DNA from 2 places in the Pedococcus sp. P2_D9 genome. Region 1 is predicted to be linked to the other one. Evidence: riboswitches for the same ligand, from Rfam matches in the RefSeq annotation. Region 1 holds a riboswitch; the other holds the start of a gene.
The links. Region 1 has a riboswitch for glycine ahead of gcvP (aminomethyl-transferring glycine dehydrogenase). Riboswitches for the same ligand answer to the same signal wherever they lie in the genome.
Positions count from the first base shown of each region.

Region 2: it holds a riboswitch for glycine, as region 1 does, so the genes downstream of both, gcvP (aminomethyl-transferring glycine dehydrogenase) here and gcvP (aminomethyl-transferring glycine dehydrogenase) in region 1, are expected to answer to the same signal.

Region 1 is NZ_JBFUEI010000006.1:38,143-53,228, forward strand. It holds gene AC1DXJ_RS11470 (carbohydrate ABC transporter permease) at 1-749, shown strand, start outside; gene AC1DXJ_RS11475 (carbohydrate ABC transporter permease) at 739-1,662, shown strand; glycine riboswitch at 1,865-1,958, shown strand; glycine riboswitch at 1,960-2,050, shown strand; gene gcvP (aminomethyl-transferring glycine dehydrogenase) at 2,099-4,933, shown strand; partial or broken gene gcvT (glycine cleavage system aminomethyltransferase GcvT) at 4,969-6,068, shown strand; gene gcvH (glycine cleavage system protein GcvH) at 6,095-6,469, shown strand; gene glyA (serine hydroxymethyltransferase) at 6,477-7,763, shown strand; gene AC1DXJ_RS11500 (L-serine ammonia-lyase) at 7,834-9,207, shown strand; gene AC1DXJ_RS11505 (ABC transporter substrate-binding protein) at 10,047-11,744, shown strand; gene AC1DXJ_RS11510 (ABC transporter permease) at 11,760-12,770, shown strand; gene AC1DXJ_RS11515 (ABC transporter permease) at 12,867-13,646, shown strand; gene AC1DXJ_RS11520 (ABC transporter ATP-binding protein) at 13,649-14,677, shown strand; gene AC1DXJ_RS11525 (ATP-binding cassette domain-containing protein) at 14,664-15,086, shown strand, end outside.
Region 2 is NZ_JBFUEI010000001.1:432,536-447,621, forward strand. It holds gene AC1DXJ_RS02030 (PhzF family phenazine biosynthesis protein) at 1-152, opposite strand, end outside; gene AC1DXJ_RS02035 (histidine phosphatase family protein) at 178-798, shown strand; gene AC1DXJ_RS02040 (RES family NAD+ phosphorylase) at 868-1,503, opposite strand; gene AC1DXJ_RS02045 (hypothetical protein) at 1,500-2,045, opposite strand; gene AC1DXJ_RS02050 (glutamate-cysteine ligase family protein) at 2,224-3,705, opposite strand; gene AC1DXJ_RS02055 (exonuclease SbcCD subunit D) at 3,879-5,063, shown strand; gene AC1DXJ_RS02060 (AAA family ATPase) at 5,060-8,137, shown strand; gene gcvP (aminomethyl-transferring glycine dehydrogenase) at 8,175-11,057, opposite strand; glycine riboswitch at 11,130-11,237, opposite strand; gene AC1DXJ_RS02070 (MerR family transcriptional regulator) at 11,309-11,899, opposite strand; gene AC1DXJ_RS02075 (bifunctional nuclease family protein) at 12,112-12,609, opposite strand; gene ftsR (transcriptional regulator FtsR) at 12,629-13,357, opposite strand; gene AC1DXJ_RS02085 (FHA domain-containing protein) at 13,391-13,846, opposite strand; gene gcvH (glycine cleavage system protein GcvH) at 13,957-14,343, opposite strand; gene AC1DXJ_RS02095 (DUF881 domain-containing protein) at 14,417-15,086, opposite strand, start outside.

The DNA.
Region 1 (15,086 bases):
TCAACCCCGATGCCTCGACCTTCGTCGGGCTGGACAACTACGCAAACCTGTTCGCCTCAGACAGGTTTCTTCGCGCACTCGGCAACACCATCCTGTACATCGGTGGCAAGCTCGCGCTTCAGATACCGCTCGGCCTCGGATTGGCCCTGCTCCTCAACCGCCACTTGGCTGGCAGGACCATCGTCCGAGGTGCTGTGTTCGCCGCGCTGGTGTCGTCCGATGCCGTGATCACCCTGGTCTGGAACATCCTGTACACCCCTGACAACGGCCTGTTCAACTCGCTAATCAGTGCGGTCGGCATACCCACGCAACCATTCCTGACCAGCACCACGCAGGCATTGCCCTCAATCTTGGTCATCGTCGTTTGGAAGGACCTGGGCTTCACGATGTTGATCCTTCTGGCAGGACTCCAGTCCATCCCGAAGGAGTACCAAGAGGCTGCGTCCATCGATGGTGCCGGGCCATTGAGGAGGCTGATCCACATCACGCTTCCTATGCTCAAACGAATGCTCCTCCTTGCGACCTTCATGGCAACGATCGATGGCTATCGGATCATCACGCCAGTAATCCTCACGACGCAAGGAGGGCCGGAGAATGCGTCCACCAACCTCGCGTACTACATGTTCGAGCAGGCGTTCAGCTACCAGCGAATGGGTGAGGCATCCGCCACCGCGATGATCATCATCATCATGCTCAGCGCCACATCTCTTGTTCAGATGCGAGCTCTAAGGACGGACTATGAGCACTGACCTGCACCTGACCGAATCGTCGCCCTCCGCGGGTCCTGAGCGGTTGCAGGCACGGCACAGGCAGTGGACTCCTGCGGCGAGGCGACTGGCGGGAGACGTGACGTCGTATGCGATCCTCATCGGGACTGCGTTCGTGTTCCTCCTCCCGTTCGTTTGGATGTTCCTGACCTCCTTTAAGCCCACCGAGGACGTCTTTCGCTATACCTCACCCCTCAGTTGGAAGACGTTCCTGCCTCCAGCTCCTACGCTGGAGAACTACGCCTCCATATTCGTGAACTGGGATTTCCACCGAAATCTGCTCAACTCGTTGCTGGTGGCGGTCGGGCAGGTCGTCGGGGCGTGCATCTTCTCCTGCCTGGCCGGATATGCGTTTGCCCGGTTAACATTCCGGGGGCGAAACCTACTCTTCGGGCTGACGATGGTCACGGCCTTCGTGCCTTTCGACGTCATCGTAGTCCCGCTCTACGCAGTGATGCGTGACCTCGGTCTGGTATCCAGCTACACGGCTCTCTATCTGCCGTTCGTGTTCAGCCCATTCGGGGTGTTTCTCATGCGGCAGGCGTTTCTGGAGATTCCTCGCGAGCTCGACGAGGCGGCCCTAGTCGACGGGGCATCCCGGTTCCAGACGTTCTGGCATATCTCCTTGCCCAACGTGGGGTCGGCACTGGTGACCCTGGCGCTGATCGAGTTCATGTGGGCGTGGAACAGTTTCATCTGGCCCCTTGTCATCATGCAAGATCCATCGAAGCAGGTAGTCCAGGTAGCTATCAGCAAGTTCCGAACCGTGGCGAACTTCCCCATGTTCGGAGAGCTGTTCGCGGCCGCGTCCATCTCCACAATTCCCTTGCTGATCATCTTCTTGTGGCTTCAGAGATACTACGTTCGGGGAGTCCTGGTATCTGGAATGAAGTGATGGGTCACTCGCAAGGCCGTCCTTGCAGTGCAACTAAGGACATTGGCTCGTATGTCGTCATTGCATTGCGTCGGCGCGACGACGACCTTTCTACAGCTCAGCCTTTCGCCGCAACAGTCGTTGGTCAGTTCTTGGACCGGCCCTTGACGTGCCGATCGAATACGGAAAGGATCCCGAAGAGACAACTTCATATTTCGCCGTTTGAACCAGGGCGGGAGAGCCAGGGCCTATGTGCCCGGCGCCGAAGGAGCAAGTCTTCCCACGAATCTCTCAGGCCCACAGACCGTTCTGGTGAGGCGAACTCTGGAAAGCGGGTCCCGAGACCCGCACCCACGGTGCAAGTCGCGCGCGCGGCGAAGCTCTCAGGTCCAATGACAGAGCGGGGAGGCCACCAGACCCGCCGTGCCATCGCACGGTCAAACCCGGGAGCCTCTCGATGACCCAACACCTGAGCGACTTCGTCGCCCGCCATATCGGATTCACGTCCGGCGAGCTGGATGTCATGCTGGCTGAACTCGGCTTCGATTCCCTTGAGTCGCTGGTCGACGCAGCCATCCCGCAGGGCGTGCGTAGTCTCAACGATCTTTCACTGCCTCCTGCGGCGACTGAAGCCCAGGTGCTGGCTGAGCTGCGCGCGCTTGCCGCGGCCAACACCCCCGGAGAGTCGATGATCGGGCTGGGGTACTACGCGACGGTGACCCCCGGGGTAATCCGTCGACGCGTGCTGGAGAGCCCGGCCTGGTACACGGCGTACACGCCCTACCAGCCGGAGATCTCGCAAGGTCGGCTCGAGGCACTGCTGAACTTCCAGACGATGGTTGCGGACCTGGCCGGCCTGCCGACGGCCAACGCGTCCCTCCTCGACGAGGCGACGGCGGTCGCTGAGGCAGTCACCGTCATGCGTCGCGCCGCCAAGGGAAAGTCTGACGTCGTGCTGGTGGACGCTGACGTGCTGCCGCAGAGCGTGGCGGTCCTACGAACGCGGTGCGAGGCCATCGGGATCGAGGTGGTCGTCGCCGACCTCAGCACGGGTCTGCCCCGCGACGACGCGTTTGGGCTGGTCGTGCAGTACCCGGGCGCCTCCGGCGTCGTGGCCGACCACCGCAGCCTCGTGCACGAGGCGCGCACCTGCGGCACCTTGGTGTCTGTAGCTGCCGATCTCCTGGCCCTGACCGTGCTCGCGCCGCCGGGGGAGTGGGGCGCCGACATCGTCGTTGGTTCGTCCCAGCGTTTCGGTGTGCCGCTGGGCTACGGCGGTCCGCACGCAGGTTTCATCAGCGTCCGCGATGGGCTGGAGCGGAGCCTGCCAGGGCGGCTCGTCGGGGTCAGCGTCGACGCCACAGGTCGACCCGCGTACCGACTGGCCCTGCAGACCCGTGAACAACACATCCGTCGGGAGAAGGCGACTTCCAACATCTGCACCGCCCAGGTGCTTCTCGCGGTTGTCGCCTCGATGTACGCGGTCTACCACGGCCCGGAAGGCTTACGCCGGATCGCCAACCGCATCCACACGCACGCGGCGTTTCTAGCCGACAGCCTGTCGGCTGCCGGCGTAAGCGTGGTGCACCAGACTTTCTTCGACACCGTTCTTCTTGAAGTACCCGGCCGTGGCGCCGAGGTTGTGACGGCTGCGGCGAAGGCCGACATCCACCTTCGCCATGTCGACGACGACCACGTTGCGGTCTCGGTCGGGGAGAGCGCCACTACGGAGCACATCACAGCGATCCTCGCCGCGTTCGACGCGGCGTGGTCACCCACGATCGAAGGCGGAGACCGTCTTCCTGCCTCGCTGCGACGTGCAGGAGAGATCCTGACCCATCCGGTGTTCCGCAGCCACCACTCCGAGACGAAGATGCTGCGTTACTTGCGGTCGCTGTCTGACAAGGACTACGCACTGGACCGCGGCATGATCCCTCTCGGGTCGTGCACCATGAAGCTCAACGCCACAACCGAGATGGAACCGATCTCCTTTCCCGGAATCGCCGACCTCCACCCGTTCGTTCCAGCAGACGCGGCGGCGGGATATGCCAGCCTCGTCGAGCAACTCGAGAACTGGCTCGCAGAGCTCACCGGTTACGCAAAGGTCTCGATCCAGCCGAATGCGGGAAGCCAAGGCGAGCTGGCCGGACTCCTGGCCATTCGCGCCTACCATCGCGCCAACGGTGAGACCCAGCGCGACGTATGCCTAATCCCATCGTCGGCCCACGGCACGAACGCCGCCTCCGCGGTCATGGCAGGCATGCGGGTGGTCGTCGTAGGCGGGAACGAGGACGGCACGATCGACCTCGAGGACGTCCGCGCCAAGTGCCAAGAGCACGGTGACCGTCTCGCAGCGGTGATGGTCACCTACCCCTCGACCCACGGCGTGTACGAGGACGGCATCACCGAGCTGTGCGACGTCGTGCATCAACACGGCGGTCAGGTGTACGTGGACGGAGCAAACCTCAACGCCCTGCTCGGGCTGGCAGCTCCGGGCCAGTTCGGTGGTGACGTCTCGCATCTCAACCTGCACAAGACGTTCTGCATCCCTCACGGCGGCGGCGGCCCAGGTGTGGGTCCCGTGGCAGTCGCGGCCCACCTGGTGCCCTTCCTGCCGAGCCACCCGATGCACCCCGACCCCACCAGACGCAGGGGCATCGGCCCGGTCAGCGCTGCGCCCTTCGGCTCCGCGGGCATCCTGCCTATCAGCTGGGCCTACGTTCGGCTGATGGGGGCCGAGGGGCTCACGCAGGCGACCAAGGTGGCTGTCCTGGCAGCGAACTACATTGCGCGTCGGCTGGTGCCGCACTACCCGACGCTGTTCACCGGCAACCACGGCCTGGTTGCCCACGAGTGCATCCTCGACCTGCGAGCCCTCACGCGCGCCACCGGCGTCACCGTCGACGACGTCGCAAAGCGACTGGTGGACTACGGCTTCCACGCACCAACCATGTCGTTCCCCGTCGCGGGCACGTTGATGGTCGAGCCGACCGAGTCCGAGGACCTCGGCGAGGTGGACCGCTTCATCGACGCGATGATTTCGATCCGGGCCGAGATCGAGGCGATCGCGAACGGGGAGCTCGCTGTGGAGGACAGTCCGTTGCGCGCTGCTCCGCACACTGCAGCGTCGGTCGTGGGGGAGTGGGACAGGTCGTACAGCCGAGAAGCCGCTGTCTTCCCCTCTGGAACGTCCGAGGACAAGTACTGGCCCCCGGTGCGACGGATCGACGGGAGCCATGGCGATCGCAACTTGGTTTGCTCCTGCCCACCGCCGGAGGTGTTCTCGTCGTGACCGTGCTCGAGCCCCGTACCCCCATGGAGGACACCATGTCGAAGCCCACGGCCCTGAAGCATCTGCACGCCGAGGCCGGCGCGCACTTCATCGACTTCGCAGGCTGGCGCATGCCGCTGCGGTATGACAGTGAGCTGGCCGAGCACCACGCCGTGCGCCAGGCGGCGGGCCTGTTCGACCTGTCCCACATGGGTGAGATCGAGGTCACCGGACCCGAGGCCGCCGCGTTCCTGGACTACGCCCTAGTGGGGGACATCGGCGCACTCGCTGTGACCAAGGCCCGGTACACGATGATCTGCCGTCCCGACGGCGGGATCCTGGACGATCTGATCGTCTACCGGCTGGAGGATTCGCGGTACATGGTCGTCGCCAATGCGGCCAACTCCGAGGTCGTGCTCGACGCCCTGAAGGGCCGGGCGATCGGTTTCGACGCGGAAGTCCATGACTCGCGTGACGACTGGGCCCTGATCGCGATTCAGGGACCCGTCTCGGCCGCCGTGCTCCAACCGGTCACCGACGTCGACCTGGAGGCGTTGCGCTACTACGCCATCGCCAAGGGGCAGGTCGCTGGTCGACCGGCACGCCTGGCACGGACGGGTTACACGGGCGAGGACGGCTTCGAGATCTTCTGCCATCCTGGGGACGCGGGGGGCATCTGGACCGAGCTCGCCGATCGTGGCCACGATGTCGGCGTGCGTCCGGCCGGACTGGCGTGCCGTGACTCGCTGCGGCTCGAGGCCGCTATGCCCCTCTACGGCAACGAGCTCACGGGGGAGCTCAGCCCGTTCGAGGCGGGCCTTGGACGCGTGGTTCGTTTCGACAAGGCCGGCGACTTCGTGGGGCGTCAGGCGTTGGAGGCCAAGGCGGGGTTCCCGGTCACGCAGGTTCGTGTGGGCCTCCATCCGCAGGTCGGCGCACCCCGCGGGCGAGCTCGGTCGTCGTGGACCCCGAGAAGAACGAACCGATCGGCTGGGTCACTAGTGGGGCGCCCTCGCCGACCCTGGGCCACCCCATCGCGATGGCGTACGTCGACACGGCCTTCGCCGAGCCGGGGACGCCGGTGCACGTCGACGTCCGCGGGTCGACTGTCGAGGCGACGGTCGTGCCCTTGCCCTTCTACAGCCGCCCCCGCTGAGCCCAACCCGAGTAAAGGACATCGACATGGCCAATCCGACCGACCTGAAGTACACCGACCAGCATGAGTGGCTCCGCATCGACGGACATGTCGCCACCGTCGGTATCACCGAGTTCGCCGCCGAGGCCCTGGGCGACATCGTCTACGTCGACCTACCGGTGGTCGGGGCCATGCTGACCGCCGGCGACTCATGCGGCGAGATCGAGTCGACGAAGTCCGTCAGTGAGTTGTACGCGCCGGTGGATGGCGAGGTGCTCGAGGTCAATGCCGCTGTCGGCGACGATCCGGGGCTGCTCAACAACGACCCCTTCGATCAGGGCTGGATTCTCAAGGTGCGCGTCAGCGGAACCCCGGACCTGCTCGACTCGTCCGCATACGACGAGCTCATCGCGCAGGGCTGAGGACATCATGGCTTCCAACCTTCTCAACCAGGACCTGGCTCAGGTCGACCCCGAGGTCGCCGCGGCCCTGGACGCCGAGCGCGACCGGCAGGAGACCACCCTGGAAATGATCGCCTCCGAGAATTTCGCACCCGTGGCGGTCATGCAGGCCCAGGGCTCCACGGCAACGAACAAGTACGCGGAGGGTTACCCAGGGCGGCGCTACTACGGAGGCTGTGAACACGTCGACGTGGTCGAGCGACTGGCCATCGAGAGACTCAAGGCGCTCTTTGGCGCCCAGTTCGCCAACGTCCAGCCACACTCCGGGGCGCAGGCCAACATGGCGGTGTTCTTCGCCCTCCTCGAGCATGGCGACACGATCCTGGGACTCGACCTTGCTCACGGCGGGCACCTGACCCATGGGATGCGCCTGAACTACAGCGGAAAGACCTTCGCGGTCGTGCCGTACCACGTCGGAACGGATGGCCTCGTCGATATGGAAGAAGTCGCGAAGCTCGCGGCGGAACACAGGCCGAAGCTCATCATCGCCGGCTGGTCTGCCTACCCGCGTCATTTGGACTTCGCCCGGTTCCGGGAAATTGCGGACGAGGTCGGTGCCTTGCTCTTCGTCGACATGGCGCACTTCGCTGGACTGGTTGCCGCGGGGCTGCATCCCAACCCTGTGCCGCACGCCCACGTGACCACGTCGACCACCCACAAAACGCTGGGCGGTCCCCGCGGCGGAGTCATCCTCACCGACGACCCCGCGATCGCCAAGAAGATCAACAGCGCCGTCTTCCCAGGGCTCCAAGGTGGACCGCTCGAGCATGTAATCGCTGCGAAAGCCGTCTCGTTCCTCATCGCCGCGGGGCCCGAGTTCCGGGAGCGACAGGAGCGGACCGTGGATGGAGCCCGCATCCTCGCCGACCGTCTTAGAGAAGAGGATGCGCGGTCTGCGGGAATCAAGTTGCTGACCGGTGGCACCGACGTCCATCTCGTCCTCATCGATCTGGTCGAGTCCGCCCTCGACGGCCAGCAGGCAGAGGACCGGCTGCACTCGGTGGGGATCACGGTCAACCGCAACGCTGTCCCCAACGACCCTCGTCCACCGATGGTGACATCCGGGCTCCGGATCGGCACTGCCGCCCTGGCGACACGCGGGTTCGGACCGGCGGAATTTGTCGAGGTGGCCGACATCATCGTTGCCGGGCTGCAGTCCGAACTGGCAGAGGACCAGGTGCGGCAGCTGCGCGACCGAGTTAACGCGCTCGCGGCCGCGCTTCCCCTATACCCGGCCCTGTCTTCCCGGTCATGAAACGGCGCCGCACAGAGCACCGCCTAGGCTTGTCTTGGGGGCTGTGCACACCGAAGCGCGGTGAGGTCGAATGGCACTGAGCGCCTTCGACCTGTTCTCAGTAGGAATCGGTCCATCCAGCTCGCACACCGTCGGGCCCATGCGTGCCGCAGCCCTGTTCGCCGACGCGCTGCAGGCGAGTGGCCGGCTTGCAGAGGTGGCTCGGGTCCAAACTCAGCTTTTCGGGTCGCTGGGCGCCACGGGACATGGTCATGGGTCTGCCAAGGCTGTCCTCCTGGGGTTGTCAGGTCACCGTCCGGAGACGTGCGACCCGCGGAAGGTGGATGGTCTCCTCGAAGAGATCCGTACGGCGCGCCGTGTGACCCTGCTCGGCATCCACGCGGTTGACTTCGACGAGGACGACGACCTCGTCCTGCATCGCCGAAAGGCCCTGCCGTTTCACCCCAATGGCATGACGCTAACCGCCTACGACGGAGTTGGGACGGTGGTTAGCGACCGCACCTACTACTCGGTCGGTGGCGGCTTCGTCGTCTCTGAAGGGGCCACCGGACTGGCGGTTGTCGCGGAGTCCACCGTCGTGGACCATCCCTTCAGTACCGGCGATGAACTTCTCACTAGGTGCGCGGACACAGGGTTGTCCATCGCCCAGATCATGATGGCCAACGAGCGGGCATGGCGCTCAGAGGAGCAGGTCCGCGCGGACCTCTTGCGACTCTGGGATGTCATGCAGGAGTGCGTCCGTAATGGCATCACCGCTACGGACGGCACGCTGCCGGGTGGTCTCAAGGTCCCGCGACGCGCCCCCGGACTAGCCGCACAGCTGGCCGCCGAGGATGCAGCTGACGACCCCCTCCGGGGCATGGACTGGCTCACGCTGTACGCCTTGGCCGTCAACGAGGAGAACGCCGGCGGAGGGCGCGTCGTCACCGCACCCACCAACGGCGCTGCGGGCATCATCCCGGCCGTCCTGCACTACTACACCCGCTTCGTGCCAGGTGCCGACGACGACGGAGTCGTCACCTTCCTTCTGACGGCGGCAGCCATCGGCGTCATCTTCAAGGAGAACGCCTCGATCTCGGGAGCGGAGGTCGGGTGCCAAGGAGAGGTCGGCTCCGCCTGTTCCATGGCCGCCGGAGCCTTTGCCGCAGTTCTTGGTGGCACACCGGCACAGGTCGAGAACGCCGCCGAGATCGGGATGGAGCACAACCTCGGCCTCACCTGTGACCCTGTGGGGGGCCTGGTGCAGATCCCGTGCATCGAACGCAACGCGGTCGCGTCGGTGAAGGCCGTCACGGCAGCGCGGACGGCACTGCGAGGCGACGGAGGTCACATCGTGTCCTTGGACAAGGTCGTCAAGACGATGCGCGAAACCGGTGCCGACATGAAGGACAAGTACAAGGAGACCGCCCGGGGAGGCTTGGCGGTCAACGTGATTGAGTGCTGAGGGACCGGTTGCTGCTCGATCTGCAGGGCGACGTGGTAGGCGGACCTTTGGCAGCCTTCGCAATGAGAAGACCAGGGGTTCGAATCACCTAAGTCCCACTCTCTGACACCCTGTCTGACCTGCGCTAACGTCGCAGGATGGACAGGGTGTCTTGCTATTTGACTGTTAGGCTTGCGCCCGGTGTGACACATGCGCACTTGTGGATTCCATGCACCAGATTGCCCGTCTCATTCTCGGTCGATCTTGGATGCATGCCGGCCGACTGAACCGCTGTGACCTCGTCGGGGATGAGCGCGGGTCACGTCGAAGGCGGTCTGTAACTCCGGAAGGCTGCCCCGCTGATGGTAGGGATACCGCGGCGACCATCTTCGTCGCCATGGTGACACCGCCGGGGTGCAGCCCTGGCGACGGAGAGGCTGACCACTCGCTGCTGCTTAAGCCTGCACAGGTTCAGCAGCGAAGCAGGGTGGCTTCCGGCGGGGGCCCACAACCGGGGTGCGTCCGGCTCGCCAATCCAGCGGCTCGAGTGGTTCCAGCCGGCTGGGGCGAACCGCTGTGTCCTTCCCCTCGCCGCACCTCTCGATCCTGGATCTGGCGCTCGTCGTCGGCACCGGGAACGTTCCCCCGGTTGGAAGCGCCCATGGGCGTATGAACATCGGTCGACCCGGTGCTTGGTGGACCGATGTTCAACTCAAATCTCCGCCTGTGAAGCCATTGACAGGCTTCTGGCACGCCTTCATGATGAGGACACGAAGGTTGGGATCGTTCCCAAGGATCATCCAAGCAGCGGCTGCTCCACAAGAGCATTGCCGCAACGTTCGTCGCAGACGGAGGCGCACATGAAGGCCGAAGACCTGGCTCTCAGCAAGGGCACCCGTCTGCACAACCCGCGACCATCCCACGGTGCACTGTGGGCGGGCTCCCATCGCCGCTCGCAACCTCCACGGACCTGGAAGGGTTCCATGATGTTGAAGAACAGTCAGCTAGGCCGAGCATCCGCCGTTGCCATCCCCCTCGCAGTGGCCGTTGGGCTGACGGGGTGCGCAGGAGGGGGGAGCTCGACGACGAGTACGCGACCAACAAGGATTGCAGCCGCAACGCTGCTGAACACGCTCGACCCGACCCTCGCGAACACACTGCAGAATGACATTCCGGGCAACTTGCTCTACGACCCGGTACTCACCTACGACTCGAAGGCGACTCTTGCGCCGCGCGTGGCTACCGAATGGGAACAGAGCGCAGATCTGAAGACCATCAAGCTCACGCTTCGGTCCGACATCAAGTTCCATGATGGCACTGCGCTCACGGCCAAGGACGTCGTGTACACCCTGGACCGGCTCAAGAAGGGTGGAACCGGGGTTGGGGGTCTTATCGGCGACTACGGCTCTGCCACGGCGGATGATGACACGCACGTCACCATCACCCTGTCGACGCCCAGCACTCTTCTGCTCGGTGCCTTGAGCAAGGTCTACGTCGTGAACTCAGCCCTCGTCAAGCAGCATGAGGGCAGTGATGGCGGGCAAGCATGGCTCGCCAGTAATGAAGCGGGCAGCGGCGCGTACACCCTGGAGGGCTACACGCAGGGCCAGAACATCAAGCTGAAGCAGTGGCCCGACTACTGGGACCTGGTTAAGGAGCGCCCTCAGCAGTTCACTCTCCAGAACATCACCCAGAGCGCGAGCATGCGAGACGCCCTGCGGGCAGGGACGCTCGACCTGGTCGGGCACATGGAGGCACCGGACGTCGCCACCTTCAAGAACGACCCCAAGTTCGACATCCGCAACCAGCCCGCCGGCATCGAATCGGTTCTCAACTTCAACACGCAGGAGGGCCCGACCAAGGACGTCCGGGTTCGTCAGGCACTGGCCCTCGCAGTCAACTCGCAGGCTCACATTGACAAGAACCTGGAAGGCAAGGGCAAGGTCGCCAGCGGACCTGTCCCCTCAGTCATGAAGTGCGTCGCCGACCTCCCACCGGCATCCCAGGATGCCCAGAAGGCCAAGGGGCTGCTCAAGGACGCGGGCTACGGCGACGGTAAGAAACTGTCGCTCACGATGCTCTACCAGCCCAACCAGGTCGAGTTCACGCAGATTGCCACCCTGTTCCAGTCGAACTGGCGGGACATCGGGGTGGACGTCAAACTTCAGGCCACCACCTTCCCGAACTACACGGCCCTCCTGAAGAGCACCAAAACCACTCCGGCGCTTTCCTTGGCCTACGACTCGGCACGCTACCCAGACGTTGGGGTGCTGCTCAACACGGGCTACCACAGCAAGTTCGTCGGCAAGGGCACGAACCGATCCCAGTATTCCAACCCGGAAGTCGACAAGTTGCTCACCGCAGCGATCACCAACCCCGACGAGAACAACCGGTGCGAGCAGTACAAGCAGGTGCAGAAGCTCGTCCACGATGACTATGCGTCGATCTGGGTTGCCAATGCCGAGAGGCCGTTCGTGGTGCGCAAGGACATCGCGGGGACGGGCTACGACCCCGTTCGACAGCTGTTCGACCCCCTGGCCCTGCGCGTCGCCAAGTAGGAGAGTCAGTGACCCATGGCTAGATATCTGGTGAGACGACTCTCCCTGATGGCGCTGAGCATCTGGGGTCTAGCCACCATCGTCTTCCTGATGATCAAGGCGATCCCAGGAGACGAAGCTCACGTCGCCGCGGGGCTGGACGCCAGCCCCGCGGTGGTGGAGCAAGTGAGGCAGCGGCTCGGACTGGATCAGTCGACTCTCGAGCAGTACTTCGCCTTCTTGGGACGCCTTGTCCATGGCGACCTAGGTTCGTCCATCACGACGTTCAGCCCTGTCTCCTCCGATCTTGCGCTTCAACTGCCGGCGACCATCGAGCTGATCGCCGTGGCCATGATGATCAACGTCCTTGTCTCCGTCCCGGTCGGGGTTCTCGCCGCATCCTTCCGGGACCGTTGGGGTGACAAGCTTGCGAGGGTTTGCGCCGTCGTGATCGGTGGAATGCCGATCTTCTGGCTGGGCTTTGTCCTGCAGTGGTTGCTGGGGGCGAAATACCAGATCCTTCCTGTCACCGGCCAGATCTCGGTGGACTACGAGGTACCTCGCCGAACGGGTTTCCTCCTCATCGACACCCTGATCTGGGGAAATTTCGCAGCATTCGGCGACGCGGCGCTCCATCTGTTGCTCCCCGCAGCAGTGGTGGTGGGTCCGTTCGCAGCGACCCTCATCCGGACCCTTCGCGCGTCGCTGATAGGTGAGCTCGAACGAGAACACATCCTGGTGGCCCGGGCGAAGGGTGGCTCGAGAACACGTGTAGTCCTGAGACACGGCCTCCGAAACGCCGCCATACCGACCGTCACGATGCTCGGGTTGCAGGTCGGCTGGATGTTCGGTGCAACCGTCTTGGTGGAGCAGATCTTTGCCAGACCAGGTGTCGGTTCTTACCTCACCAGCGCAGTCGTCCAGAAGGACTCATTCGCAGTACTGGGCTCCGTCTTCCTCATCGGCCTGTTCGTGGTCGTAGTCAACTTCCTGGTGGACCTGCTCCAGCTGGCAATCGATCCCCGAGTACGAGCGAAGGTGGCTTGAGTGAGCCTCACAGCAACGGCGGGTACCCGTCTGGGAGCCGTAGTCCGTCGGCGGAGAAGTCGCGCCCCATGGCTCGACTACTTCGTCTACGCGATCATGACCGTCATCCTGATCGCCTGCGTCTTCGGCCCGATGCTGGCCCCGCACGACCCATACCGCACGGATCTCGACGCGAGGTTCCTTTCACCTCGCGCGGGCTACTGGCTAGGAACTGACGCTTCAGGCCGCGACATACTCAGCAGACTCCTAGTCGGTGCGCGTGGAACTCTGTTGTCGGCCACGGCGATCGCCCTTTTGGCGTCGTTTGTGGGCGTGGCGATCGCGGCAATCGCCGCGGTCAGCGGGAAGTGGGCGGACGACATCCTGATGCGAGTTTGCGACATTGCCTTGTCGTTGCCCCTGTTGGTTTTTGGATTGGGCATATCCGTGGCCCTCGGCCCGAGCTTGCGGTCAGCGATTATCGCGCTCGTGCTTGCGATGTGGCCCGGCTTTGCTCGCTTGGCCAGAGGGGTCATTCGCCAGACCATGACTGAGTCCTACGTCGAGGCTGCCCGCACCATGGGCGCCTCCAAGTTCCGGCTCATGGTGAAGCATGTGCTGCCCAACTCTCTCGACGTCGTGGTTGTGCACACCGCCTTTGACATCGGTGGGGTGACGTTGCTGCTCGCGGGGATGTCGTTCATCGGGGTTGGCGCTCAGCCGCCCAGCGCAGAATGGGGCGCGATGGCTTCCGACGGGCGCGGCTACATCGTGACGGCGTGGTGGGCATCCCTGGCTCCAGGTATCGCCATCACGCTGTGTGTGGTGGCCATGGGACTCTTCGGAGACATCCTCCAGGCAAGAATGGATCCAGCCCTGAGGGGCGGAAGGAAATGACCGTGAGTCAGGAGATCCGTTCCGTCAGCCCTTCCGAGAGTATGAAGCGGCAGCCCACGCTCGAGGTCAGTGACCTCTCGGTCGTCCTCCCCTCGGATGATCCGCTGACGCTGGTTGAGCAGTTCGACCTCACGATCTACCCAGGTGAGCGGGTCGCGATCGTAGGTGAGTCGGGCTCGGGTAAGACGGTGACGGCGCAGGCCCTGCTGAGGTTGAACCCCCATATGCGTCTCACAGGCTCCATCCGTTTCGAGGGTGTCGAGCTACTCGACCTCTCGGAGAAGCAGATGCGGGCCTATCGCGGCGCAAGGATCGCCACCGTCTTCCAGGATCCCTTGCGTTCGCTGAACCCCGTCATGACGATCGGAAACCAGGTTTCCGAACCGCTCCGCATCCGTGGCGTCGCGAAGCGGGAGGCCATGCGTCGCTCTGCACAGATCTTGGACGAGCTCGGCGTCCCCAAAGCCCACGAGCGGCTTCAGGCCTATCCGCACGAGTTCTCCGGCGGCATGCGACAGCGGGTCGCGTTGGCCATGGCCCTTATCGCCGACCCCACGCTGCTCATCGCTGACGAGCCGACCACCGCCCTGGACGTGCGGGTCCAGGAGAAGGTCCTCACCCTGATCGACACGGTCGCGCGGGACCGTGGGCTCTCGGTGATCCTGATCACCCACGACCTAGGACTCGTCGCCGGATTTGCTGACCGCGTTGCGGTCATGTACGCCGGACGAAAGGTGGAAGAGCAACCCGTCAAAGCCCTCTACGCCCTGCCCTTGCATCCCTACACAGCCGGCCTGCTCAAGGCAGTACCTCGCATCGACCGTGATGTGGAACGCCTCGAGACCGTGCCCGGATCCCCTGTGAGTCCGGCTGCCCGACCGTCGGGGTGTGCCTTCCACCCTCGGTGTCCAATGCGTGAGGGGATCTGTGTGAACTCGATTCCGATCCTCCAAATTTCGACTCGAGCCCAGGTCCAGGTCGCCTGTCACCTCGCCGAAATCCCCAAGGAGTCGAACGATGTCATCGCCTAGCCTCCTGGAGATCACCGGGCTCAGCAAGGAGTTCAAGCGTCGTGGACGCGAGCCGGTGAAGGCACTCGACAACGTTTCGTTGGCGGTCGACGAGCGGCGAGTGGTCGGGCTCGTGGGCGAGTCCGGCTCTGGGAAGACGACCCTGATCCGATGCCTCATGGGGCTTGAGACCCCTGACAGCGGCTCGATCACCTACGACGGGATCGACGTCCTTAATGCTGGGAGAAGTGATCGCAGGCGGTTCCAGCGAGAGGTGCAGCTGATCTTCCAGGACCCGTACTCGAGCCTGAACCCACGCATGTCGGTCGAGGAGATCGTGGGGGAGGGCCTTGTCATCCACGGCCTGGACAAGTCACGAATGGCACGCCGCGACAAGGTGACTCGTGCACTGGAGCTGGTGGGCCTCTCT
Region 2 (15,086 bases), on a different contig from region 1:
AAGGTCGTCTCGGACAGGTTGAACTGTCGGGCCAGGCCCTGCAGCTGGTCCTCCGACAGACCCGAGCCGTCCTCGAAGACGCACAGGGGGTTGCCCGAGAACGGGTCGGAGGCAAGGGCGAAGACGTTGAGCAACCGGTACCTCAGGCGCATGCGCCCACTCTGTCATGCTTGCTCCGTGACCTCTGCGCCAGCGCCACCGGCCGGCCGCCTCGTCCTCCTGCGGCACGGTGAGACCGAGTGGTCGAAGTCCGGGCGGCACACCGGCCGGACCGACATCCCGCTCACGTCGCACGGCGAGGAGCTGGCCAGGCAGTCGGGCCTCCTCGTCGCCGACTACGACTTCGTGCTGGCGCTCAGCTCCTCGTTGCAACGAGCGCGGCGCACCGCCGAGCTCGCCGGTCTGACGCCCGAGGTGGACGACGACCTGCTCGAATGGGACTACGGCGGCTACGAAGGGCTGACGACGGCCCAGATCCGCGAGCAGCTCGGCTACGACTGGACCGTGTTCCGCGACGGCGTGCCGACTGGGGACACCCCTGGCGAGACCGTGGAGGAGGTCGCCGCCCGCGCCTCACGCGTCGTCAAGCGCGCCATGGCCGCGATGGCGGAGGGCGACGTGGCCCTGGTCGGGCACGGCCACTGCCTGCGGGTGCTGGCCAGCGTCTTCCTGCGCCAGGAGCCGCGGCTCGGCGCTCAGCTCCTGCTCGACGCCGGTTCGGTCAGCGTGCTGCAGTTCGACCGCGAGCAGCCCGCCATCCGGGTCTGGAACCACGGCCCGGCCGTCGCCGGCCACTGACGACACGGACGGCACCCACCGCACAGACGGCAGCGACGGCCTTGACGACGGTTGACGACCGGCGCCGGGTCAGTCGCGCGTGGTGCGAGTCCGCGGTGGCCGCACGACGGTGAGGTCAGCACGTCGCGGAGTCGGCAACGACGTCGGCGCCCCGGGAACCTGTTGCGCCGGAAGGGGGTCGGGGTCGACCGGCCAGTCCGCCGCCCCGGCGGCGTCGAAGAGGGCAACGGCACTGGAGTCGCCGGGGGTGAAGCGCGGCCCGTACTTCACTCCCCCACTACCCGCCTCGTCCAAGGCGCGCGCCCAAGCCTGTGGCACGGCATACGGAACCATCGACTCCAGCTCGCGGGTGACGCCGAACGGCGCTGCTCGACCATCCTGCACATCGGCAACCTCGCGGGCCGCCGTGAGCCGCAACCGCGACACGACGGACGCCTCCAGCAGGCCCTCGGGCACCGCCTGTGAGCCACCCAGGACAGGGCCCAGGCGTTCGCGGAGGGCGCTGAGAGGGTCGAGGGCGACGTAGCACGTGCCGCGCGGTGGGGACAGGTCGAACCGCCCGCTGCCGTCGTTGCCGAACCACCACGGCCCCAGGTCCACGCCGTGGGCACGGAACAGGTCGGTGTCGGTGTCCACGCGGTGGGCCGGGAAGCCGGCCAAGGCCGCCGGGGGCGGTCCTTGCGCGGGGCGCTCGCGTGATGTCACGCGGCCCACTGGGACGCGTCGGCGACCGCGGCCGAAGCCACTCTGGACACGGCCGTCGGTGAGGACCGGTGCACGACGAGGTAGTCGACCGCGCTGTGCCCGTCGAAGACTGCTGACGGTGTCGTGAGCCACGCGCCGATCGACCAGCCGTCCGCTCCCCTGCGGCTGAAGGCACCCACCGCGTCCTGGATCCCGGGGCGGACGGCTCCGTTGCGCCCGAACTGCAGCGAGGGATAGAGGAGGTGACCGTCGACGGTGCGGCAGGCGAGCACCGTCCCCCGCCGGATCCTGTCGAACAGGGCCTGGCGCGAGATGCCCAGCCAAGCCACCAGCCCGGCGGTGTCGTAGAACGGGCCCAGGGGCTGGTCGAGCGGATGCACGGTGGGCAGGGCCGCGAGCATCCGGTCGGCCAGGTCCTCGACGTCCCCGAGGTCGAGGCGGCGTCCCTGGGCCGCGAGCTCGGCGGCCCGCAGCTCGATCCTGGTGCGCACCGCCTCAGTGAGCGCGTCCACCTCTGTCGTGGTGCGGGTGCGTGGTGCCATCCGGTGCCTCCCGGTGCGTCAAGGGCGTCAAGGTCTCAGACACCACCCTAGCGTCCCGGCACGACAGCCGAGGCCCTGGCCCCCGAGGCGCGGGTATGCCGCGAGGCTGGCCCCGCGGCATACCTCACCGATGGGCTCCGGACCCCTGCCGTGGGCAGGCCGATGGTCGGGCCGATGGTCAGGGCAACGGCCAGGTGTGCACCGGCTCGTTGCTGTGCATGTGCTTGGCGTAGAGGCGCAGCATCTCGGCCAGGGCCGTCTGGCGGTCCATTCCCGCTCGCTCGAAGCGCTCGACGGCATCGGTCTGCCAGGTGGCGCCGTTGGTGCTCGTCTTGCAGCGGCCCTCGATGACCGAGAGGTAGCGGTCGCGCACCGCCTCGGAGACGCCCCAGTCCGCGAGCCCCTCGTGCGCCATCGGCAACAGGTGGCGCAGCACCAGCTCCTCGGCGCGCACCTCTCCGAAACCCGGCCAGTAGAGCCGTGACTCGATGCCGTCGCGAGCCGCGTTGTGGAAGTTCTGCTCCGCGGCGGCGAAGCTCATCTTGCTCCAGATCGGCCGGTCGTCGGAGGCGAGCTTGCGGATGACGCCGTAGTAGAAGGCGGCGTTGGCCAGGACGTCGACCAGCGTGGGGCCGGCCGGCAGGACGCGGTTCTCGACACGGAGGTGCGGGGTGCCGTTGACGACGTCGTAGATCGGCCGGTTCCAGCGGTAGACGGTGCCGTTGTGCAGCCGCAGCTCGGCCAGGTTGGGCGCCTCGCCGGCCGCGAGCTTGGCCACCGGGTCCTCGTCGCTGACCTCCGCCAGGAGGGCCGGGAAGTAGCGGACGTTCTCCTCGAAGAGGTCGAAGATCGAGGTGATCCACCGCTCGCCGAAGAAGACCCGGGGACGGACTGCCTGGTTCTTCAGCTCGATGCTGCGCGTGTCGGTGGCCTGGCTGAACAGCTCGATGCGAGTCTCGGCGTGCAGCCGCTTGCCGAAGAAGTAGGGCGAGTTGGCGGCCAGCGCGATCTGGGGCGCGACGAGGGCCTGGGCGGCGTTCCAGTGTCCGGCGAAGTCCTGCGGCGCGACCTGCAGGTGCAGCTGCACGCTCGTGCAGGCCGACTCGGGGGCGATCGAGTCGCAGTAGGTGGCTATCCGCTCCCCCGTCGGGCCCTCGATGTCGAGGTAGATGTCCTCGCCGCGGGCGTAGAAGATCGAGTCGTTGAGCGCGGTGTAGCGGTTGTTGGCGCTGATCCAGTCACCCTCGAAGTGCTCGGGCATGATCGTTGGCAGGATCCCGACGGCGACGATGTGGGCACCACGCTTCTCCGCCGCGGCGCTGGCCGCGTTGAGCGAGGCCCGCATCTCGTCCTCGAGCTCGATGGCCGAGTCGCCCGGCAGCGGACGTGGCGGGACGTTGAGCTCGATGTTGTACTGCGCGAGCTCGGTCTGGTATCCGGGATCGGCGATCGCCTCGAGCACCTCAGCGTTGGCGAACTTCGGCTGGTATGCGTCGTCGACGAGGTTGAGCTCTATCTCCATCCCGGTCATCGGCCGGTCGAACTCGAACTGGCTGGTCGCCAGCATCCGTTCGAAGACGTCGAGGTTCTGGCGCACCTTCTCGCGATAACGCTGGCGCTGCTCGCGCGTGTAGCTCTGCGCGTTGACCTCTTCGCCCACGGCACCTCCTGGGTGTGGCAGCTGGGATGTCCTCCCCGAGCGGGGAGGACCCAACGCCCTGATGACCTGACGCTGTCAGACCTAACTCGGTGATGAGCTAACTCTGTGATGACCTAACCACGTGCAGGGCGCGCCTGCCAACGGCTGTCGGTGCGCACTCCTAGCCTGCAGGTGTGCGGTTCCTCCACACCTCCGACTGGCACCTGGGGCGTTCGTTCCACCAGGTGGGGCTGCTCGGCGCCCAGGCCAGCTTCGTCGACCACCTGGTGGAGACGGTCCGCGCCGAGGGGATCGACGCAGTGCTGGTGTCCGGCGACGTCTACGACCGCGCCCTGCCCTCGCCCGACACCGTGGACCTGCTCTCGCAGGCGGTCACCCGGTTGATCGACGCCGGGTCCGCGGTGGTCCTGTCCAGCGGCAACCACGACTCGGCCATCCGGTTGGGGTTCGCCAGCGACCTGCTGGCGCGCTCCGGGCTGCACATCCGCACCGCGGCGCAGTCGATCGGCGTGCCCGTCGTCGTCGGCGACGTCGCTGTCTACCCCGTGCCCTACCTCGAGCCCGCCGTGGCGGCAGAGCCGTTGGGCGCCGGTGAGCGATCGCACGCAGGCGTGCTGCGGGCCGCGATGGCCAGGGTGGAGGCCGACCGGGCCCTGCGGGGCGGGCGCTCGGTAGTCATGGCGCACGCGTTCGTGACCGGCGGGGCGACCAGTGACTCCGAACGTGACATCTCCGTGGGTGGTGTGTCCGCGGTGCACCCGAGGACCTTTGCCGGCACCGACTACGTCGCCCTCGGCCACCTGCACGGGCGACAGCAGGTCGGCGACAGGGTGCGCTACAGCGGGTCCCCCGTGGCGCTGTCCTTCAGCGAGGCCACCCAGACCAAGGGTTACTGGTTGGTCGACGTCGGCGAGTCGGGAGTCCAGGTCGAGGCGGTGGACGCGCCCGTCGAACGTTCGCTGGCCGTCCTGCGCGGTGACATCGACAGCCTGCTCACCGATCCAGCGCACACGGCCGCCGAGCGCGCCTGGTGCCAGGTCACCCTGACCGACCCGGTTCGTCCGTTGGGTGCGATGGAGCAGCTCCGGCGACGGTTTCCCCACACGCTCGTCCTGCAGTTCGATCCGCAGGGCGCTCCCGTGTCGGTGCGCAGCTATGCCCAGCGGACCATGGCCGAGTCCGACCTCGACGTCTGCTGCTCCTTCCTGACCCACGTCCGCGGCGGCCACGGCCCCACCCAGGACGAGCAGGCCGTGCTCGCGTCGGCTGTCGAGGCGGTCCGCGTCGGTCGTGCCGGTCACAAGGACGAGGGGCAGCTGCCGCTGCGCTTGCCATCAGCGCGAGAGGGGGCGGCGTGAGGCTGCATCGCCTCGAGGTCACGGCCTTCGGGCCGTTCGCCGGCACGGTGGAGGTGGATCTCGACGCCGTCTCCGCGGGGGGCTTGTTCCTCATCCGGGGCGCCACCGGCGCTGGGAAGACCAGCCTGCTGGACGCGGTCGCGTTCGCGCTCTATGCCGACGTCCCCGGGGCGCGCTCCAAGAAGCAGCTGCACAGCGACCACGCCGAACGCGGCACGGTTCCCTCGGTCACCCTGGAGTTCACCGCCACCGGGCGGCGCCTCAAGATCGAGCGCTCACCCGAGTTCCACCGGCCCAAGTCGCGTGGCCGTGGCGAGACCAAGGTCCAGGCCAAGGCCGTTCTCTGGGAGCGCCGCGGCGGTCAGTGGGTGGCCCTCAGCACCCGGCACGACGAAATCGCCGACGTCGTCAAGGACGTGCTCGGCATGGGGCTCGAGCAGTTCAGCAAGGTCGTCCTGCTGCCGCAGGGCGACTTTGCCGCGTTCCTGCGTGCCACGCCTGAGGAGCGCCGCGAGCTGCTCCAGCGGCTGTTCGACGTGTCGGCCTTCGCCGGCATCGAGGAGTGGTTCGCCGCGCAGCGCAAGGAGTCCGCCACGCTCGTCGCCGAGCACCGCTCCGCGCTGAACTCGGATCTCGCCGTGCTGGCCGACGTGCTCGCCGATGCTCCGGCGGTCGATGGCGGCTCGCGCAACTGGTCCGACCTGCCGCTCACCGAGCTCCCGTCGGCGCTCGAGGCAGCCAGGAAGTCCCTCGATGCCGGGTCGACGGCGCGGCTGGCGGCCGTCGACGCCACCCGGCTCTCCGACGCGGCCGCGACGACTGCACACGCCACCGCCAGCGAGACGGCGGCGCGGCGGCGGCGCGGGTTGGCCGCGCGGTCCGCCTTGGCGGCACTCGAGGCCGAGCACGACGCCCACGACGCGAGAATCGCCCGCCTCGAGCTCGGCGAGCGAGCGGCTTCCGTCGAGGGTGATCTCAAGGCACTGGGGCGGGTCACGACGGCCCTGCAGTCGGCACGGGACCTCGCGACCTCCACGGAGCCGGGTGTTGCGCGCTGGGCACTGACAGGACGCGCGCAGACAGCCGTCGACCTCCTCGTCGACCGTCTCGACGCCGCTCGCGACGCCCTCGCCACCGCAGCGCGGGTACACACCTCGCTGAAGGCGCGCGAGGCAACCCGCGAGCGGCTCGCGAAGACGCTGTGGTCAGCCGAGCAGGGAGTCGAGCGGTCCACCACGGCGCTGTCAGCCCACCAGGAGCGGGCAGCTCAGGCGACCGAGGCGCTGGAGACGGCCCAGCAGAGCGCGGCCAAGGTCGAGGCAGCCACGGCGCGGGTGGCCCACGGGTCCACCCTCCTCAAAGCCCGTACGGCGCTAGATGCGACGATCCACCAGCAGGTCGAAGCCGAATCTGCGATCGGCATCCAGCGAACCCTCACCCAGGACCTGCGCGACGTCTACCAGGACCGCCGCCAGGCCAGGCTCGACGCGATGGCGGGCGAGCTGGCCAGCCGGCTCGAGCAGGCCCAGCCGTGCCCGGTCTGTGGATCGCCCGACCACCCGTCTCCAGCGCCCTCGGGCGACCTCGTCAGCGCCGAGGACGTCGCGGCGGCAGAGGACGCCTGGCAGTCATCAGCAGCGCGGCTCGGCGCCGCGGAGCGCATGGCCGCCGGCCTCGCGGCCACCGCCGCCCAGCTGCGCGAGCAGCTCGGCGACGAGGATCGTGACCAGGATGCCCTGGCCGCTGCCCTCGTCGACGCCAGGCAGGTCCTCGCCGAGCTGACCAGCTCGGCCGCGACGCTTGACCACGCGAGGGCGACCGTGGAGTCGGTCAATGCGGCCGTCGAGACCTTGACGGCTCAGCTGGCCGGCCTGCGGGCAGAAGCGGCCGCGGCCGCCTCTCGCATCGACGCGCTCGACACCGAGCTGGCGACGGAGCACTTGGCGCTGGTGAGCGCCGTGGCGGCCCACAGCGACTCGTGCCCGTGCGCCGAGCCGGGTCCGGCAGACCAGGACCTCATCGCGACCCTGGCTGACCCGGACCGGTTGGAGGCGACCACCACGCACCACGAGGCTGCGGTCGAAGCCGCAACGGCCCACGCAGCCAGCCTTCGCGAACTGTCCCGAGCGACTCGCGACCACGAGGATGTCGTTGAAGTGACGGGCGATTCGTTCCGCGCCGCGGGATTCTCCGATGCCGCCCAGGCACGAGTCGGACTGCTCCCGGCCGCCGAGGTGGCGCGTTTGCGAGTGGCGGTGGCGGCGCACGTCGAGGCCGCCCTGGTGGCGCGCACCACGCTCGACGAGCCGGGCGTCCTGAGCGCGCTGGAGGCGCCGGTTCCCGATGTGGCCTCGCTGGCAGCAGCACGCGACGCGGCACACACGGCCTACACCGCTGCGGTGGCGGCTGACACGTTGGTGCGGCGCACGCTGGCCGGTCTGGACCGCGTCCGCGGCAGCCTCACACGTCGCTGTGCCCAGATCACGGAGGCCGAGTCACGGCACCACGTGCTTCGGGAGCTCGCCGACACCGTGGCAGGCACCAGCCCCAACAACGCTCTCCGGATGCGGTTGTCGGCGTTCGTGCTGGCCGCCCGGCTGGAAAAGGTCGCCACCCTCGCCAACGAGCGGTTGTCCGGCATGGGAGAGGGCCGCTACCAGCTGCGGCACACGGACCACCTGGCGGCCCGTGGCGCACGCAGCGGCCTCGGGCTCGAGGTGCTCGACCTGTGGACCGGGCAGGCGCGCGACACCTCGTCGCTGTCGGGCGGTGAGTCGTTCATGGCGTCGTTGGCGCTGGCGCTGGGACTGGCCGACGCCGTCCGCGAGGAGTCCGGCGGGTTCGACCTGCAGACCCTCTTCGTCGACGAGGGTTTCGGCACCCTCGACGACGAGAGCCTCGAGCAGGTCATGTCGGTGCTCGACGACCTTCGCGAGGGCGGCCGTGCCGTGGGGGTCGTGAGCCATGTCGCCGAGCTGCGCACCCGCATTCCCAGCCAGATCGTGGTGCGCAAGACCGAGCGCGGCTCGTCGGTGCAGGTGACCACCACCGACGAGGCCGCGCCCGCGGCCTAGCGAGCCAGGCTCAGGTCGCTCGGCTCTCGAATGCCTCTCAGCTCTCGAACGCCTCGGGCGGAGGGCAGCTGCAGACCAGGTTGCGGTCCCCGTAGGCACCGTCGATCCGAGCCACCGGAGGCCAGTACTTGTCGGCTGCCTCCACGCCTACCGGGAACGCTGCGGCGGAGCGCTCATACGGGTACTCCCACTTGCCAGCCAGGGCCTTGGCGGTGTGCGGAGCGTTGCGCAGCATGCTGTCGACGACGGCCACCTCACCGGACTCGACCTCGGCGATCTCGTGACGGATCGCGATCATCGCGTCACAGAAGCGGTCGATCTCGTAGCGGTCCTCGCTCTCGGTCGGCTCGACCATCAGGGTCCCTGCCACGGGGAAGGACATCGTCGGTGCGTGGAAGCCGTAGTCGATGAGCCGCTTGGCCACATCGTCCACGCTGACCCCGCTGCGCTTGGTGAGGTCGCGCAGGTCGAGGATGCACTCGTGGGCGACGACGCCGTCGTGGCCGGAGTAGAGCACCGGGTAGTGCTCGCGAAGCCGGGCGGCAATGTAGTTGGCGTTGAGCACGGCCACCTGCGTGGCGCGGGTCAGACCCGCACCGCCCATGAGGCGCACGTAGGCCCACGAGATGGGCAGGATGCTCGCCGAGCCGTAGGGCGCGGCAGAGATCGGGCCGACCCCCGTCTCCGGTCCGGCCTCGGCCGCCAGCGGGTGGTTGGGCAGGTGCGGCGCCAGGTGGGCGCGGACCGCCACCGGACCGACGCCCGGGCCGCCACCACCGTGGGGGATGCAGAACGTCTTGTGCAGGTTCAGGTGCGAGACGTCGGCGCCGAACTTGCCGGGTCGGGCCAGCCCCACCAGCGCGTTGAGGTTCGCCCCGTCGACGTAGACCTGACCACCCGCGTCGTGCACGAGAGCGCACAAGTCCGTGATGGTGTCCTCGAAGACGCCGTGCGTCGACGGGTAGGTCACCATGATGGCCGCGAGGTCATCGCGGTGCTGGTCGACCTTGGTCCGCAGGTCGTCCATGTCGATGTCACCGCCGGCGGCAGTCTTGACGACCACGACCTTCATGCCTGCCATCACCGCACTGGCGGCGTTGGTGCCATGGGCGCTGGCGGGGATCAGGCAGATGTCGCGCTGCGACTGACCGTTCGCCTCGTGGTAGGCGTGGATGGCCAGGAGCCCCGCGAACTCGCCCTGCGAACCCGCGTTGGGCTGCAGCGACACCGCGTCGTAGCCGGTGATCTCGCAGAGCCAGTCGGACAGCTCGGCGATCAGGTCGCGGATCCCCTCGGTCTGGTGAGCCGGTGCGAACGGGTGGAGGTGCGCGAACTCGGGCCACGTCACGGCGACCATCTCGGTGGTCGCGTTGAGCTTCATCGTGCACGAGCCCAGCGGGATCATGCCGCGGTCCAGCGCGAAGTCACGATCGGACAGTCGGCGCAGGTAGCGCAGCATGGAGGTCTCGCTGTGGTGGCTGCTGAAGACCGGGTGTGTGAGGTAGTCACTCGTCCGGACCAGGTGATCGGGCCACGAGAGCTCGGCGATGGTGACCTCGTTCGGTCCGGGAACGCCGAACGCGCTCCAGACGGCCTCGAGGTCGCGCAGGTCGGTGGTCTCGTCCATGCTGACCGACACGTGGTCGTCGTCGACGCGCCAGACGTTGACCCCACGCTGGGCCGCTTCGCTGAGCACCTCGTCGGCTCGGCCGGGCACCGACACGGTGATCGTGTCGAAGAAGTTCGCGGTCACCACGTCGATGCCCGCAGTCGCCAGCCCGGCGGCCAGGGTCTCGGCGTGGCCGTGGACTCGCCGTGCGATCGCGGCGAGACCTGCGGGCCCGTGGTACACGGCATACATCGAGGCCATCACGGCCAGGAGTACCTGGGCGGTGCAGATGTTGGAGGTCGCCTTCTCGCGGCGAATGTGCTGCTCGCGCGTCTGGAGGGCCAGCCGGTATGCCGGTGCCCCCTCGGTGTCGACGCTCACGCCGACGAGGCGGCCGGGCAGGGACCGCTCCAGGCCCGCTCGCACGCTCATGTAGCCCGCGTGGGGACCGCCGAAGCCCATGGGCACTCCGAAACGCTGGCTGGTGCCGACGGCGACGTCGGCGCCCCACTCCCCCGGCGCCGTGGCCAGGGTGAGCGCGAGCAGGTCCGCAGCGGCGGTCACGAGCGCACCGGCGTCGTGGGCGGCGGAGGCCAGCGCGCGCCAGTCGCGCAGCTCGCCGTCGGCCCCGGGGTACTGCACGAGGACGCCGAAGACGGCGCGGTCGCCGGCTGCCGCGCGCAGCGCGTCGGCGCTGTCCACCGCGTCGAGGTCGGCCACGACGACGTGGAGGCCGAGCGGCTTCGCCCGGGTCTGCATCACCGCGAGCGTCTGGGGGAAGACGTGCCGGTCGACGACGAGAACGGCATCGGCGGCGACCTTGCTGGAGCGACGCATCAGCGTCATGGCCTCGGCCGCCGCGGTCCCCTCGTCGAGCAGCGATGCCCCGGACGTGGTCAGGCCGGTGAGGTCGCTGACGACCGTCTGGAAGTTCAGCAACGCCTCGAGCCTGCCCTGGGAGATCTCGGGCTGGTACGGCGTGTAGGCGGTGTACCAGGCGGGGTTCTCCAGGACGTTGCGCTGGATGACGGCCGGGGTGATCGTCCCGTAGTAGCCGAGCCCGATCATCGAGGTCATCACCTGGTTGCGCCGAGCCAGGGCGCGGAGCTCATCGACGACGGCCGCCTCGGACGCCGCTGGCTCCACGCGGAGCGGGCCATCGGTGCGGATCGCGCCAGGCAGGGCGTGGTCGACCAGGGCATCGAGGGAACTGTGCCGGACAGCCGCGAGCATGGCGTCGACATCGGCATCGGACGGGCCGATGTGGCGCCCGGCGAACTCGGGCAGGTCGGTGGTGAACTGGGCGGACATGAGGCTCCTGAAGCTCGGGGTGCTCGGATCGCCTCCCCTTCTGTCACGGCGCGGACGCCGCTCCAGAGGTGCCTGTCCCACGCGGTCCTGGCGCCTGAGAGGTTCCGGGGAGTTTGCCCCTTCGGCGCCCCGCCGTGCGACCCGTGAGGGTGCACGCGGGGACTCTCCCGCGCGGGATGTTCAGCGCAGCCAATCTACAACACTGCCGCCGCTCCCGAGGGAACGGCGGCACTGAAGGACGTTCGGGCGAGTCAGGCCAAGCGGGCCGCGCGGCGCTCGCGCAGCTCGTCGCCGGGGTGGTCGGCGGGCACCTCGTCGTCGGTGCGCTCGCTGGGCAGGGCGGCGAGCTCTCCCTCGACCTCGCGCCAGACGCGGCCGACGGCGATGCCGAAGACTCCCTGACCGCCCTGGACGAGGTCGATGACCTCGTCGGCGGACGTGCACTCGTAGACCGAGGCGCCGTCACTCATCAAGGTGATCTGGGCCAGGTCCTCCACACCGCGTTCGCGCAGGTGGTTGATCGCCACGCGGATCTGCTGGAGCGACACCCCGGTGTCGAGCAGGCGCTTGACGACCTTGAGGACGAGGATGTCGCGGAAGCCGTAGAGCCGCTGCGTGCCGGAGCCGGTGGCGCCACGGACGGACGGCTCGACCAAGCCGGTGCGGGCCCAGTAGTCGAGCTGGCGGTAGGTGATGCCGGCTGCCTTGCACGCGGTCGGACCGCGGTAGCCGATGTCGTCGCTCAGCTCAGGAAGGTCGTCCGTGAACAACAGCCCCTGTGCCGAAGCCGGCACGCTCGTGTGGCCGTGCTGAGCCTCGTTGCTCGGGTTCACAGCGCTCACCTCCTGAAAACTTCTACTGGATACCGCTGCGGGCAATGTCGAGGCGGTGTAGTTACACCGATCGCATTACGGGTCTGTGCCGAAGGTACGGCCGCGCGGAACCAAAGGTCAACAACCACTCGACCTTCGTGCTTCGGCGTGTCGCGGCCGCACGGCTACTCTCGATGTTCAGTTGAGGGTCATGGTTGCGAGCACAAGAACGACGTTTGTACCTAGCCGGTTGTCCCGGTTTCATCCGGTTTGGTCTCGAAGTCTTCGGCCGAGACGTGGTCCAGGAACTCCCGGAACTTCTCGACCTCGTCGTCCTTGTCCTCCTCGCCGGACATCGCGACGCCTGCCTCCTCGAGCAGCGACTCCCCCGCGACGATCTGGGTGCCGGTGCGCAGCGCCAGGGCGATGGCGTCGGACGAGCGCGAGGAGATCTCGGTGGTTCCGTCGAGGATCAGGGCTGCGTGGAAGACCCCGTCACGGAGCTCGACGATGCGCACCTCGGTGAGCCGGTGGCCCAGCCCCTCGATGACGTTCTTCATCAGGTCGTGGGTCAGCGGGCGGGGCGGCTCGATGCCCTGTTGCGCGTACGCGATCGCCGTGGCCTCCGCCGCACCGATCCAGATGGGCAGGTAGCGGTCGCCATCACGCTCGCGCAGCAGCACGATGGGGTGGTTGGTGGGCATCTCCACCCGGACGCCGAGGACCTCGAGCACCTTCACCGTTCCACCTTAACCCGGTTCAGCCGCGCTGGAGCCCGTCCCTCACGAGTGCCGTGTGCAAGGCGATGCACAGGCGCAGGACGTCGCCGGTCGGATCGGTCGCGGGGCCACCGTGCGTCCCCTTCGTCGACGCCGAACGGTGGGGCGTCACGACCTGCTGGACCAGACCGATCTCGCGGTCGGCCGCGGTGCGGAACGGCCTCAGATGGCGAGGTTCGAGCCCGTAGGCCGCCAGCTCGGCAGCCGCGTGAGCGACCGCGAGTGCCGCATCACCGAAGTGCCCCTGCGCGTCAGCGTGCAGGAGGCCGTAGTTCTCGAGCGCGTCGACCGTGTCGGCATCCAGCCCCGAGGACGTCGCCAGCTCGGCCCGGGTGAGTCGCAACGACCCGACCGACGTGAGCGCTTCCGCGCTCGGCACCTCAGGGTCCGCGCTCGGCGCCGGGACGGTGGGCCGCGGCATACCGGTGTCTGTGCGCTCGGGTGTCAGACCACGGTCCAGGGCATCCAGCGCCGCGGCGATCACCTTAAGCGGCCAGAAGTGGTCGCGCTGGGCGGTGAGGATGTAGCGCAGCCGGTCGAGGTCCTCCACCGTGTAGGTGCGGTAGCCCGACCCGGTGCGAGCCGGCGTGACCAGCCCCTCTGCCTCGAGGAAGCGGATCTTGGAGATCGTGACATCGGGAAAGTCCTGCTTGAGGGCAGCCAGGACCGCACCGATGGTCATGGTCTGTCGCGTCGTGCGAGCACTCACCAGGAGCCTGTGTTCCTTCTCTGGAAGGCTCGGTCAGGCCTTGCCGGCATAGAAGACGAGACGGAACTTGCCGATCTGGACCTCGTCGCCCGTCTGCAGGGTGGCTTCGTCGATCCGCTCGCGGTTGACGTAGGTGCCGTTGAGCGAGCCGACGTCGCGGACCACGAAGGTGTTGCCCTCACGCCGGAAGTTCGCGTGCTTGCGCGACACCGTCACGTCGTCGAGGAAGATGTCGCTGTCGGGGTGGCGCCCCGAGTTCACCTCGTCGTCGTCGAGGAGGAACCGGGCGCCGGTGTTGGGGCCACGAAGAACCACCAGCAGCGCGGTGCCGGGGCGCAGCGCGTCCACCGTGGCCTGGTCGGCCTTGCTGAGGGCGATCTCGATCTCGGCGCTGGTGTCGACCTGCTCGAGGTCGTGGATGCCGGGCAACCGCATCGTCGTCGGCTCGTGCGGGCGCGACGTCTGGTCGTCGTTCTCGGTGCCGTTCATCAGGTCCGCACTCCTCGTGGTGGTTCTGTCCGCCCCCTCTAGCAAAGCACAAACCCTAAGGGACGCCGGTGTCGTCTGCAGCGAAATGTGTGATCGGGCGCCCCCCCGGGTCAGAGGAGGGCCTGGTATGCCGCTGGGTCGAGCAGGGCTGCGACGGCTGCGTCGTCCGACGGGCGCAGCTCGTACATCCAGCCCTCACCATAGGGGTCGCTGTTGACCAGCTCTGGGGTGGCGTCGAGGGAGGCGTTGACTGCCGTCACCTCGCCGGCGAGCGGCGCGTACAGATCGCTGACCGACTTGGTCGACTCGACCTCGCCGCACGCGTCTCCCGCGGCCACCGTGTCACCCACCGTGGGGAGGCTGACATAGACGACGTCACCCAAGGAGTCCTGCGCGAACGAGGTGATCCCGATCCGCACCGTCCCGTCGTCGCCCGACCGCACCCACTCGTGCTCGGCCGTGTAACGCAGGTCCTGGGGGTACTCCAGCTCGCTCATGATGCTCCTCGGTGGATGGTGGTGGGACGGACGCGCCGGCGACTGCGGTGCCGGCGGGCCACGCTGATGCTGCTCAGGGTGACGGCGCCGGGACGGGCCGAGCGTAACGAGGCTCGCTCAGACTGTGCAATGCGGTGATGGCGACGTCGTCGGACTGGCGCACGGTGGGCAGCGCACCGTCCCCGCGGACCGACTCGCTGACGCCGCCCGGGATCTCCATCGCCGAGGCCATCGTCGCGCTGTCGCCGATGGCCTTGATGACGTAGGGCGGCGCGACGCGCTCCCCCCCGATCTCGATCGCACCGTCCACGTCGGCGAACCAGGTGTCGGCCACGACACGCACGTCCCCGATCTGGACCGCCTCGGCTCCGGCGTCGCGCAGCTCCTGGAGGGCGTCGAGCAGCCTGGCTGCGGTGATCTTGTGGTCAGGGTCGTTGATGGTGATGACGACGCCGGGACCGGTGGCCGGCGACGTGCCGGTGAGGATGCCCAGGGTGTCGAGCCGCTCCTGGGCCGACTTCAGTGCCTCCGCGCTGGAGTCGACGCCCGAGATCAGCCGGTCACGACTCACCTCGAGCTCGCGCGAGTCCGACGTCAGCCGGTCCTGCTCCTGGCTGACGTCGTCGAGGATGCGCACCAGCTCGTCCTCGCGCAGCTGTTCCAGGCCGCTCTGGTTGGTCTGCTGCACCTGGGTGGCGATGGCGAAGCCCAGCACGATCGCCAGGAGCGCCGCGAAGGCGTTC